One region of the Shewanella sp. KJ2020 genome, then DNA from elsewhere that is predicted to be linked to it. Evidence: predicted binding sites of a transcription regulator. Region 1 holds the regulator's gene; the other holds the start of a gene.
What was found. Region 1 encodes sigma-54, which starts transcription at its own class of promoters, with help from an activator protein. Its sites were predicted from a motif close to GTTGGCACGNNNNTNGNNT; they were not measured.

Region 1 (6,085 bases):
TCGCCATGACAGGTAAACCTGATTCCAATATGGCGCGCTTAGCTAAAATTCATTTATGTATTGAAGTGCCGGAAGAAGCCTGCCCACTCGGGCTTGCCCCAACATCGAGTACCACTGCAACCTTAGTGATGGGTGATGCTATCGCTATAGCCCTGCTTCAGGCCAAAGGCTTTACCCGGGAAGATTTTGCCATGTCCCATCCGGGTGGCGCGCTGGGGCGCAAATTGTTGTTAAAAGTCAGCGATGTGATGCACCGTGGTGACGACTTACCACTGGTTAATCACGATATTTGCATCACCGAAGCCCTATATGAAATCTCCAAAAAAGGCCTAGGAATGACGGCGATTATCGATGAACAACAGAAGTTGGTCGGGATTTTCACCGACGGTGATTTACGCCGAGTGATTGATGCACAAGTCAATCTGCGCACCACACCGATTGCCGATGTCATGACCCGAAACTGTGTCACAATTACCGACAACGTACTCGCGGCACAAGCACTGCAAGTGATGGATTCGAAAAATATCAACGGCCTGATAGTGATAGACAAAGACCACCATCCAATCGGTGCACTCAACATGCTCGACATGGTTAAAGCGGGAGTGATTTAATGCCACAACAAGGATTTTACGGCCCCATCAGCGATGATGTTTGGCAAAGGGCACAAAAGATTAAACTGCTCATCTGTGATGTCGATGGCGTGTTTTCCGATGGACGCATTTATTTAAGTAACTCGGGGGAAGAACTCAAAGCCTTTCATACCCGTGATGGTTACGGCGTGCGCTCACTGTTGACCAGCGGTTTCAACATAGCCGTGATCACGGGGCGTCAATCTAAAATTGTTGAAAACCGTATGACAGCGCTGGGCGTTACTCATATTTATCAAGGAGTTGATAATAAACTAGCCCCCTATGAAGAACTGTTATCACTCTATAATATCTCACCTGAAGAAGTTGCCTATATAGGTGATGATATTGTCGATTTGCCAGTGATGAATCTGGTGGGCCTAGCCGTCAGCGTCGCCGATGGTCATCCCTACGTACGTCAACACGCCCATTTTGTCACCAACCTCAATGGCGGTCACGGCGCACTCAGGGAATTAACCGACTTGCTGTTACTTAGCCAGAATAAGTTCACCACGGCACACGGGATGAGTATATGAGTCGTGTGACCCTCGCCATCATCGCCTTTTTTGGCACCGCACTTATCCTCTATTGGCAAGTGCAACAAAAGCGTGGGGGTGATACGGATGGCAGTTTGAGCAACACTGATAGACCCGATTACATTATCGAAGACCTACACAGTGTTGAATTTAACGATCAGGGCCAAGTGAATAGCCGTGTCACGGCGAAGCACATGGAGCACTATGAGCTAAAAAACCAAACCTTCTTCACGCAACCCGTATACCTTGTCTACCCCGACCAAGGTAAAGCACAATGGCAGGTCAGGGCAGATCAAGGCCGGCTCAATAAAAATACTGGCAAGGTTGTATTAGAAAATAATGTTATTATCGATGCCATTAACTCGCAGGAGCCGATACAGACCCTGTCCACCAGTTTTCTGGAACTCGATCTCAATACTATGATAATGACCTCGGACCGTATCATTTATGTCACAGGGAAAGATTTTCACATTCAAGGGCAAGGCCTTTATGCCGACCTAAACGCGCAGGAAGTGCAATTGACCAGTCAGGTAGTAGGAACCTATGAAGCAAAATAACGTATTACTTGCCAGCCTAATGCTAATAATCAGCATGGGCGCCTTCGCAAAAGTGGATGATCTAAAGCAGGAAGTGAAAATCAAGGCTGTGAGCCAAACCGCGGATATTAAAAACAACCAAATCATCTTCTTTGGCCCGGTAGAGGTCACCCAAGGCTCGATTAAAATCAATGCACAACAGCTGCGCGCATTTTCGGCAGAGGGTGAAAACAGTAAAATTTTGGTGGCTACGGGTAATCCTGCAACTTATACCCAAATTTTAGACGATGGTCGCCCCGCCTCCGCCAGCGCGAAAGAAATTCGCTACGAAATGGCGACTCGCACCCTAACGCTGACGGGTTCTGCTTCCCTAGATCAAGCGGGTAGCCAAGTGACGGGAAATCTCATCCGTTACAACATCACCCAGCAAAAACTGATCGCCGAAAGCACGGGCAGCGGCAATGATCGAGTGATCACTATCATCCAGCCCGAAAGCTATCAAGATGATGCCAAGCCAGAAACCCCGGCGGATAAACCTGTGAAGAAACAGCAGGATTCTAAATGACCCAGATCACCCTAAGAGCACAAAATCTGGCGAAGAGCTATAAGAGCCGCCAAGTCGTTAAGGATGTCAGCCTAACGGTCAAAACGGGTCAGGTCGTTGGCCTACTCGGCCCGAATGGTGCCGGCAAAACAACCACTTTCTACATGGTTGTCGGGCTAGTTAAAAGCGATAAGGGCCATATCTTTATCGACGATGACGATTTAACCGCCGACCCAATGCACCTGCGTGCCCGTAAAGGGATTGGTTACCTGCCACAGGAAGCCAGCATCTTTCGTAAACTCACAGTGCACGACAATATCATGGCGGTACTGCAAACCCGTAAAGAGCTAAAAGCTGAGCAGCGCGAGGAAGAATTGGAACACTTGCTCGAAGAGTTCCATATCACCCATATTCGCGATAGCCAGGGCATGTCCTTATCGGGCGGCGAACGTCGCCGCGTCGAAATTGCCCGCGCATTAGCCGCCAACCCTAAGTTTATTTTGCTCGATGAACCCTTTGCCGGCGTAGACCCTATTTCAGTTATCGATATTAAAAAAATTATCGAGCAACTTAAGAGCCGTGGGCTGGGTGTCTTGATCACCGACCACAATGTGCGCGAAACATTAGATGTATGTGAACATGCCTATATCGTGAGTCACGGAAACCTGATCGCCGAAGGCACACCCGCAGAGATCTTAGACAATCAGCAAGTTAGGGCTGTGTACTTAGGTGAACAATTCAGGCTATAGTTACTGAAATGGAGCCAATGACCATTAAATTTAACATCATCCGGCTCCCTTCATAATGATAACAAGCGACCTCATTCTAAAATAATAACCTAGGGATCAGCGGTAACATGAAAGCGTCACTCCAGCTCAAACTGGGTCAACAGTTAACTATGACGCCACAATTACAGCAGGCCATTCGTCTGTTGCAACTGTCGTCATTAGAACTGCAGCAAGAGATCCAGCAAGCCTTAGACTCTAATCCCCTTCTCGAGCTGGAAGAGGAACAATTTGACGCACCTAGCGAACGCAACCAGACCCTAGCCGATACCGATTTCAGCGAGTCCAGCACTCTGCCGCCCGAACAGGATAGCTCCACGGTCGACACGGCGGAATCTTTGACTAAAGAATCTATGCCGGACGAACTCCCCATGGATACCACTTGGGATGAAGTCTTTACCGCTTCACCGAACTCGGGTCCAGGTGGCAGTCGTGAAGACGATATGCCCTTCCAAGGTGAAACCAGCGAAGGCCTATACGAACATTTAGAATGGCAAAAGAACCTCACGCCCTTTTCTGAAACCGATTTAGCGATCGCCACCGCCATTATTGATGCCATCGACGATCAAGGTTATCTCACCCAAAGCACCGAAGATATTCTCGAAGCCATGGGCAATCCAGAAATTGAACTAGATGAAGTAGAGGCCGTGCTTAAACGCATTCAACACTTCGACCCCGTTGGCGTGGCCGCGAGGGATTTAAGCGAATGTCTGCTTATCCAGCTATCCCATTTTTCGCCCGATACACCGCATCTCGAAAATGCCCGCATGTTGATCAGAGATCATTTAGATCTGATCGCCGCCCGTGATTTTAGACTGTTAATGCGTAAGACAAGACTCAAAGAAGATGAATTAAGGGACGGCATTGCCCTGATCCAGACGCTCAACCCTCGTCCGGGTTTATTGATCACCCCAGTGGATGAAGAATATGTCATCCCCGATGTGTCAGTATCAAAGAAAAATGGCCGTTGGGTGGTGGAGCTAAACCCAGACTGCATGCCAAAAATCAATGTCAATCAGCAATATGCAGCTATGGCACGCAGCACTAAGAGCCAAGCCGATAGCCAGTTTATCCGCGGCCATCTGCAAGAGGCTAAATGGTTTATCAAGAGCTTAGAGAGCCGTAACGAGACCCTGCTCAAGGTGGCGAACTGTATCGTCCAATATCAGCAAGGTTTCTTCGAATACGGTGAAGAAGCGATGAAGCCAATGGTACTCAATGATATTGCCGAAGCCGTTGAAATGCATGAGTCCACCATTTCTCGGGTGACCACCCAAAAATACATGCATACCCCTAAGGGACTTTTTGAACTAAAATACTTCTTCTCAAGCCATGTCGGGACTGACGATGGCGGCGAGTGCTCATCCACCGCAATCAGGGCCTTCATCAAGAAACTGGTTGCCGCGGAAAACCAGAAAAAACCATTAAGCGACAGCAAGATGGCACAACTTCTGGCAGAACAGGGGATAAACGTAGCCCGCAGAACCATTGCGAAGTATCGAGAAGCTATGCTTATTCCCCCTTCTAATCAGCGTAAAAGTTTATAGCCTACAGTGGATATCGGAGGACGTTTCTATGCAAATAAACCTAAGTGGACACCATATAGAGATTACTGAATCGTTACGGGCATATGTAGAGGAAAAGTTTTCAAAACTTGAACGTCATTTCGAACAGATCAATAATGTGCACGTTGTGCTCAATGTTGAGAAAATGCAACAAATTGCCGAAGCGAGAATTAACCTCACCGGTGGTGAAGTTTTTGCAACTTCAGAGCATGCAGACATGTATGCTGCCATAGACGTCCTGATAGACAAACTTGACCGTCAGGTTATTAAACACAAAGAGAAGTTAACAAAACACTAACCATGGAACTTTGTACCATACTGCGGCCGGAGTGCACTACCTGCGCCACTCCGGGCAGTAAGAAAAAGGTACTGGAACTCATCAGTGACTTAGCCGCTGCCCAGTACCCTACCCTCTCATCTCAAGAGATATTCGAAAGCCTTGTGGCGCGCGAAAAGATGGGGAGCACAGGTATAGGTAACGGTATCGCCATTCCACATGGTCGATTAACCGATATAACACAACCCATTGCGATACTCGTAAAATGTGAGGAGCCGATAGCCTTCGATGCTATCGATAAGCAACCTGTCGATATTTTATTTGCATTGCTCGTACCTGCGGATCAATGTCAGCAGCATTTAAGCACTTTGTCCTGTATGGCCGAAAAGCTCAGCGACAAACAAGTATTGAAACAATTGCGCAAGACGCATGATGAAACGGAACTCTATCAGGTAATCACTGGATGAAACTGGTCATAGTGTCAGGGCGCTCGGGCTCAGGCAAATCTGTCGCACTAAGAGTGCTTGAAGATCTCGGCTACTATTGTGTTGATAATCTCCCCTTGCCTTTGATTGGCAGCCTGCTTGAACAGCTCAAGGGCAGTAACGATCTCGTCGCCATCAGTGTCGACGTGCGTAACCTGCCTGAGCAAGATAAAGTGCTGGTTAAACAGCTTGCCAATCTTCCCGAGGGCACGGAGCTAACCAGCTTCTTCCTCAATTCTAGCGATAAGATACTGCTTAAACGCTATAGCGAGACCCGCCGCTTACATCCTTTATCTAAGAGCCGTGTTTCACTGCAAGAAGCCATTAAGCTTGAAGGCAAACTGCTCGAACCCCTATCGCAGCAAATGGATCACTACATAGATACATCGAACTTGAATATCTATGAGTTAAGCGATCAGGTCAGGCAGATTTTGCTCGGCAGTGTCGATAAGGAATTAGTGATCAACTTCGAGTCCTTTGGTTTTAAGCACGGCATGCCCACCGAAGCCGACTTTATGTTCGATGTGCGCTTTCTGCCAAATCCCCATTGGGAACCGGAACTGCGCCCCCTCACTGGCTTAGATGAACCCGTCGCCGAGTTTTTAAATCGCCAGCCACTGGTCAATAAATTCATCTGGCAAATCGAGAACTTACTCGAAACTTGGTTACCCCACTTAGAGCGTAATAACCGTAGCTATCTGACCATAGCGATCGGCTGTACGGGTGGACAA
Region 2 (6,085 bases), on a different contig from region 1:
GACAATGACCAGATGATTGCGCAAATGGCCTCTTTCTCCACTGTGGACGGTATTTCGAAATTAAATGATGAAATTGTCAATTTAAACAGTGTGATGACATCTAGCCAAGCTTTGCAGGCCTCAGGACTTGTGGGACGTAAAGTACTGATCCCAACGGATACTGGCAATATTTCAGCTGAGAGCCCAACGTTGAAAGGTGTGATCAGTACTCCCGATAAAATTCCGGTGATCAACGTCCGCGTTGAGGATGAAAAAGGGCAGGTTGTTAGCACCTTTACTGTGGATGGCAGTGAAGGCGGTAACGTGGCGGTGAATTGGGATGGATTAGATAAAAATGGTCAGCCTGTCGCGGCGGGGAATTACTCGATTAAAGCCAGTGGCTTAGTCGACGGAGAATCACAGGATTTAGCGGTTTCGACATACGCCCATGTGACCAGTGTTTCCCTTGGTACCGCTAGCACAGGGGCGATTTTAAACCTGAGGGGCGGTATGGGGATCAAGTTGTCTGATGTGTTAGCCGTGTCTGAAACTTAAAATCGTCAGAATTTGAATTGGGCGTTAGTCGTCCGCAATTGAATTGAGTCAAATGTAGAGGTGAATTATGTCGTTTAACATTGCATTGAGTGGCATTTCCGCCGCGCAGAAAGATTTAAACACTACGGCGAACAACATTGCCAACGCGAATACCATTGGCTTTAAGGAGTCACGCGCTGAATTTGCGGATGTTTACGCTAATTCGATTTTTTCCAACTCAAAGACGGCTGTCGGTGGCGGTGTGGCGACGAGCCAAGTCGCGCAGCAATTCCATCAAGGTAGTCTGCAGTTGACCAATAACTCCTTAGATTTGGCGATCAAAGGAGGCGGTTTTTTCGTGACAGCGTCTGAGATCGGTACATTGGATCACCAGTTTACTCGTGCCGGTGCTTTCAAAGTCGATAAAAATAATTATATGGTTGATTCAGCAGGTAATTTTTTGCAGACGTTCCCTGTTGATAAAGAGGGTAACTCAACCTCTGTCAGCTTAACCACGGCTAAACCGGTACAGATCCCTGATACTGCGGGTAGTCCTGTAAAGACTGAAAACGTCAGCTTGCAGATGAATTTGAATGCCAAAGAAAGTGCGCTCGACCCCGCCGCATTTGATCCACTCGATCCCAAAACCTACAACAACGTTACCTCGATGACGATTTATGACTCACTCGGTGAGCCGCATGTCATGACGACCTACTTTGTTAAGCCTACTAATGGTTCATATAACGGTGAAAGTAACTGGGTTGCCTACTATGCCGTTGATGGTAAACAAGTGGACCTCGCGGGACCTGCCGGAACTTATCAAACGGATACTACGGGTGATGGTAACCCAGATGCAACGAGTTCGGCTCAAACTGCGGGTGGTTGGAAAGGCTCAGTCTTAAAGTTCAACTCAGTGGGGGTGTACACAGGTAGCGATCCCGCTGCGATCACCACAGAAACCTTAGGCATTGGTGGTGCAGGTGTGCTGGGAGCGGGAGCCGATGGCACTCAAACCTTAACGGTTAAGTTTAATGCACCGACTCAATACGCAGCTCCCTTTGCCGCAACTGAGCTGACTCAGGATGGTACCACAGTGGGGCGTTTAACGAATGTTGAGATTGGTGAAGATGGTCTTATCACCGCCAGTTATTCTAACGGATCTACAGTGCCTTTAGCTCGAGTGGCATTAGTGCGCTTTGCTAACGAGCAAGGTTTGACCCAAGTGGGTAATACTTCGTGGAAGGCGAGTTTAGAGTCGGGCCCAGCATTAGCGGGTCAGGCCAATAGCGGTACATTCGGTAGCATTAGTTCGTCGGCATTGGAACAATCGAATATCGATTTAACCACTGAGCTGGTGGATCTTATCTCCGCGCAGCGTAACTTCCAAGCGAACTCTCGAACGCTAGAAGTCAATAACACCCTGCAACAGACAGTTCTGCAAATCCGTTAATTCTATCTTGGTTGTACTAAGTGTTGCCGCAGGCGGCAACACTTAGCCTCTTTTGGGCTTCCCCTGGTTTTTCCTTTCTATTTATCTAATTTATCAATCGATTAGCTGCTGATTTTGTTGGCATGATGCTTGCTTTGTTATGGTCAGGTAGAAAATTTGACGGAGCAGTCTGTGGACAAATTCCTGTATATATCCATGAGTGGTGCTAAGCAAAATATGAATGAGTTGGCGCTGCGTGCCAACAACTTAGCTAACGCAAATACCGATGGATTTAAAGCGGATATGGCTCAAGCTAGAACGATGCAAGCCTTTGGTGAAGGGTTGCCATCCCGGGTGTTTGCCATGGTCGAAACACCGTCGGCTAATTTTCGTTCTGGCCCGATTAAAACCACAGGACGGGATCTTGACGTTGCCATTAAGGGCGATGGTTGGTTTGCGGTGCAGGCCCAAGATGGCGGTGAGGCCTATACCCGTTCCGGTAGCTTAAGTTTTGATTCAACAGGTTTATTGCATAACGACAGGGGAAACCCTGTGATGGGAGATGCGGGGCCAATTGTGTTGCCGCTGCCGATTGACAAAGTGTCAATCTCCCAAGATGGCATTATTTCCGTTCGTCCCCAAGGTGCCACTGCGGATGTGGTGGAGGAAGTGGGCAGATTAAAACTCGTCAATCCTGGTAATGCGCAAATGATGCGTGGCGAAGACGGGTTATTCCGCCTTGTATCGGGTGACGATGCCCCAGCCGATCCCAGTGTCTATGTTGAGAGCGGTGCGGTGGAGGGGAGTAACGTTAATCCGGTAGATGAAATGGTGTCTTTGATTGACCTACAGCGCCAGTTTGAATTGCAAGTCAAGATGATGAAAACCGCGGAAGAAAACGATCGCGCTTCATCTTCATTAATGCGTATTAGTTAGGAGATAGATTATGCATCCGGCGTTATGGATTAGTAAAACTGGCTTAGACGCACAGCAAACTGACATTGCGGTGATTTCAAACAACGTCGCCAACGCCAGCACCGTGGGCTACAAAAAGAGCCGCGCGGTATTTGAAGATTTGTTATATCAAACCGTTAACCAAGCGGGGGGCATCAGTGCCTCTAACACTAAGCTCCCCAATGGATTAAATATCGGTGCGGGTACTAAGGTGGTTGCCACTCAAAAAATGTTTACCCAAGGCAATATGCTGACAACGGACAATTCACTCGATCTGATGATTGAAGGCCCTGGCTTTTTTGAAGTGCAATTACCCGATGGTACTACTGCATATACCCGCAATGGCCAATTTACCTTAGACGATACCGGGCAGATAGTTACGCCAGGTTCTGGTTTTGTGCTGCAGCCTGCGATCACTATTCCAGAGGATGCTACCAGTATTACGGTTTCTGCCGAAGGTGAAGTGTCGGTAAAAACACCGGGCGCCGCAGAAAATCAGGTGGTAGGTCAGCTCAGTATGTCGGATTTCATTAATCCATCGGGTCTCGATCCTATGGGACAAAACCTCTACACCGAGACTGGGGCTAGCGGCACACCGATTCAAGGCACGGCTTCGCTCGATGGAATGGGGGCTATTCGTCAAGGCGCGTTAGAAACCTCTAACGTCAATGTGACCGAAGAGCTTGTGAATTTAATTGAAAGTCAGCGTATCTACGAGATGAACTCTAAAGTGATTTCCGCGGTAGATCAGATGCTGGCTTATGTGAATCAGAACCTATAGAGGCACATATCATGGCTAGATATTTCATATTGGCCGCGGCTCTCTTGCTTAGCGCTTGTAGCTCGACGCAGAAAAAACCGATTGCAGACGATCCATTTTATGCACCGATTTATCCCGAAGCCCCGCCGACAAAAATAGCGGCAACGGGGTCTATTTATCAGGATAGTCAGGCTGCGAGCTTATATTCGGATATTCGCGCTCACAAGGTCGGTGACATCATTACTATCGTGTTGAAGGAAGCGACCCAGGCGAAGAAAAGCGCGAATAATGAGATCAAGAAGGGCTCTGATATGACCCTAGATCCTATCTATGCGGGTGGCGGTAATGTGACTATCAGCGGCGTGCCAATCGATTTACGCTACAAAGACAGCATGAACACTAAGCGTGAAGCCGATGCAGATCAAAGCAATAGCCTCGATGGCAGTATTTCCGCCAACGTGATGCAAGTGCTGAACAACGGTAATCTTGTGGTGCGTGGTGAAAAGTGGATTTCAATCAACAATGGTGATGAGTTTATCCGCGTGACAGGCATTGTTCGCTCGCAGGACATAAAACCCGATAACACTATCGATTCAACGCGTATGGCGAATGCCCGTATTCAATACAGTGGCACAGGTACATTCGCGGATGCTCAAAAAGTTGGCTGGTTGAGTCAGTTCTTTATGAGCGACTGGTGGCCCTTCTAAGGAGTCGTATCATGAAATATAAACTGATCTTAACCCTTGCCATGCTCGTGTTTACTCACCCAAGCCAAGCTGAACGCATTAAGGATATTGCCAATGTGCAGGGTGTGCGCAGTAATCAGTTAATTGGTTATGGCCTAGTGGTGGGCTTACCAGGCACGGGCGAGAAAACGAATTACACTGAGCAAACCTTTACGACTATGCTAAAAAATTTCGGCATCAATTTGCCTGAAAATTTTAGGCCTAAAATCAAGAACGTTGCCGTAGTTGCCGTGCATGCGGATATGCCTGCGTTTATCAAACCCGGTCAAGATATAGATGTGACCGTATCAAGTCTCGGTGAAGCCAAAAGTCTACGTGGTGGCACGTTATTACAAACCTTCCTTAAAGGGGTTGACGGTAATGTGTATGCGATTGCCCAGGGCAGCTTAGTGGTCAGCGGTTTTAGTGCCGATGGCTTAGACGGCTCAAAGGTCATTCAAAATACCCCAACGGTAGGACGCATTCCTAACGGCGCCATTGTTGAGCGCAGTGTCGCGAGCCCTTTTTCAAGTGGCGATTATTTGACGTTTAACCTACGCCGCTCCGACTTTTCTACCGCCCAGCGCATGGCCGATGCCATTAATGAGCTGCTCGGCCCCGATATGGCTCGCCCATTGGATGCAACCTCAGTACAAGTGAGCGCCCCAAGGGATGTATCACAGCGAGTTTCTTTCCTCGCGACCTTAGAAAATATTGATGTAGAACCCGCAGATGAGTCAGCTAAAGTCATTGTTAACTCACGGACAGGCACCATAGTGGTGGGGAAAAACGTCAAGTTATTGCCAGCGGCGGTGACCCATGGTGGACTCACTGTCACTATTGCCGAAGCGACTCAGGTGTCTCAACCTAATGCCTTAGCCAATGGCGAGACTGTTGTGACCTCTAACTCCACTATCGGGGTGGAAGAAAGCGACCGCCGGATGTTTATGTTTAATCCTGGCACGACCTTAGATGAATTAGTTAGAGCGGTAAACTTAGTGGGCGCCGCGCCCTCAGATGTGCTTGCTATCCTCGAAGCGTTAAAAGTGGCAGGTGCTTTGCATGGTGAGCTTATCATCATCTAATTTCTGTCGGGAAAATCATGGAAAAGCTTTCAAGTTCATCACATTTTCTTGATCTGGGCGGGCTCGATTCCCTGCGCGCCCAGGCTCAGAAAGATGAGCAGGGCGCCTTGAAGAAAGTCGCCCAACAATTTGAAGGCATTTTTGTGCAGATGCTGATGAAAAGTATGCGGGATGCCAATGCCGTGTTCGAGTCAGACAGCCCGCTCAATAGTCAATACACTAAGTTCTATGAGCAGATGCGTGACCAGCAGTTATCTGTCGATTTATCGGATAAAGGCGTACTCGGCCTTGCGGATATGATGGTGCAGCAGTTATCGCCAGAATCGAGCCAATTTACCCCAGCTTCAGTGCTGCGTAATGATGGTGGTTCTAAACTACAACATGATGATAAATCTCTTAATATTCCAACACAGAGCGTTTCAGCACCGGATGCCTTGGGCGAGAATATTAAGACCGACGTATTGGCAGGCGTACCTGCAGCCATTGCAAGGCCCAGTTTTGAAACCGACAATGCCGATGGTGTGACATCCTCGCTAGACATAGATAGACCCGAGCGGTTACTGGCCATCGATGCGCCTAAACCTACATGGTCTGAACAGCCGTTGTCACCCATTGAACC

Region 2: the regulator sigma-54 is predicted to act here: its motif matches at 2,080-2,098, upstream of flgF (flagellar basal-body rod protein FlgF).

Annotation. Positions count from the first base shown of each region.
Region 1 covers NZ_JAKUKD010000014.1:12,663-18,747, forward strand. Annotated here, with positions in the region: gene MJO46_RS08730 (KpsF/GutQ family sugar-phosphate isomerase) at 1-611, shown strand, start outside; gene kdsC (3-deoxy-manno-octulosonate-8-phosphatase KdsC) at 611-1,162, shown strand; gene lptC (LPS export ABC transporter periplasmic protein LptC) at 1,159-1,719, shown strand; gene lptA (lipopolysaccharide transport periplasmic protein LptA) at 1,706-2,263, shown strand; gene lptB (LPS export ABC transporter ATP-binding protein) at 2,260-2,991, shown strand; gene MJO46_RS08755 (RNA polymerase factor sigma-54) at 3,099-4,574, shown strand; gene hpf (ribosome hibernation promoting factor) at 4,603-4,890, shown strand; gene ptsN (PTS IIA-like nitrogen regulatory protein PtsN) at 4,893-5,336, shown strand; gene rapZ (RNase adapter RapZ) at 5,333-6,085, shown strand, end outside.
Region 2 covers NZ_JAKUKD010000032.1:149,488-155,572, forward strand. Annotated here, with positions in the region: gene flgD (flagellar hook assembly protein FlgD) at 1-534, shown strand, start outside; gene flgE (flagellar hook protein FlgE) at 602-1,963, shown strand; gene flgF (flagellar basal-body rod protein FlgF) at 2,135-2,878, shown strand; gene flgG (flagellar basal-body rod protein FlgG) at 2,889-3,677, shown strand; gene flgH (flagellar basal body L-ring protein FlgH) at 3,689-4,363, shown strand; gene MJO46_RS18620 (flagellar basal body P-ring protein FlgI) at 4,375-5,466, shown strand; gene flgJ (flagellar assembly peptidoglycan hydrolase FlgJ) at 5,484-6,085, shown strand, end outside.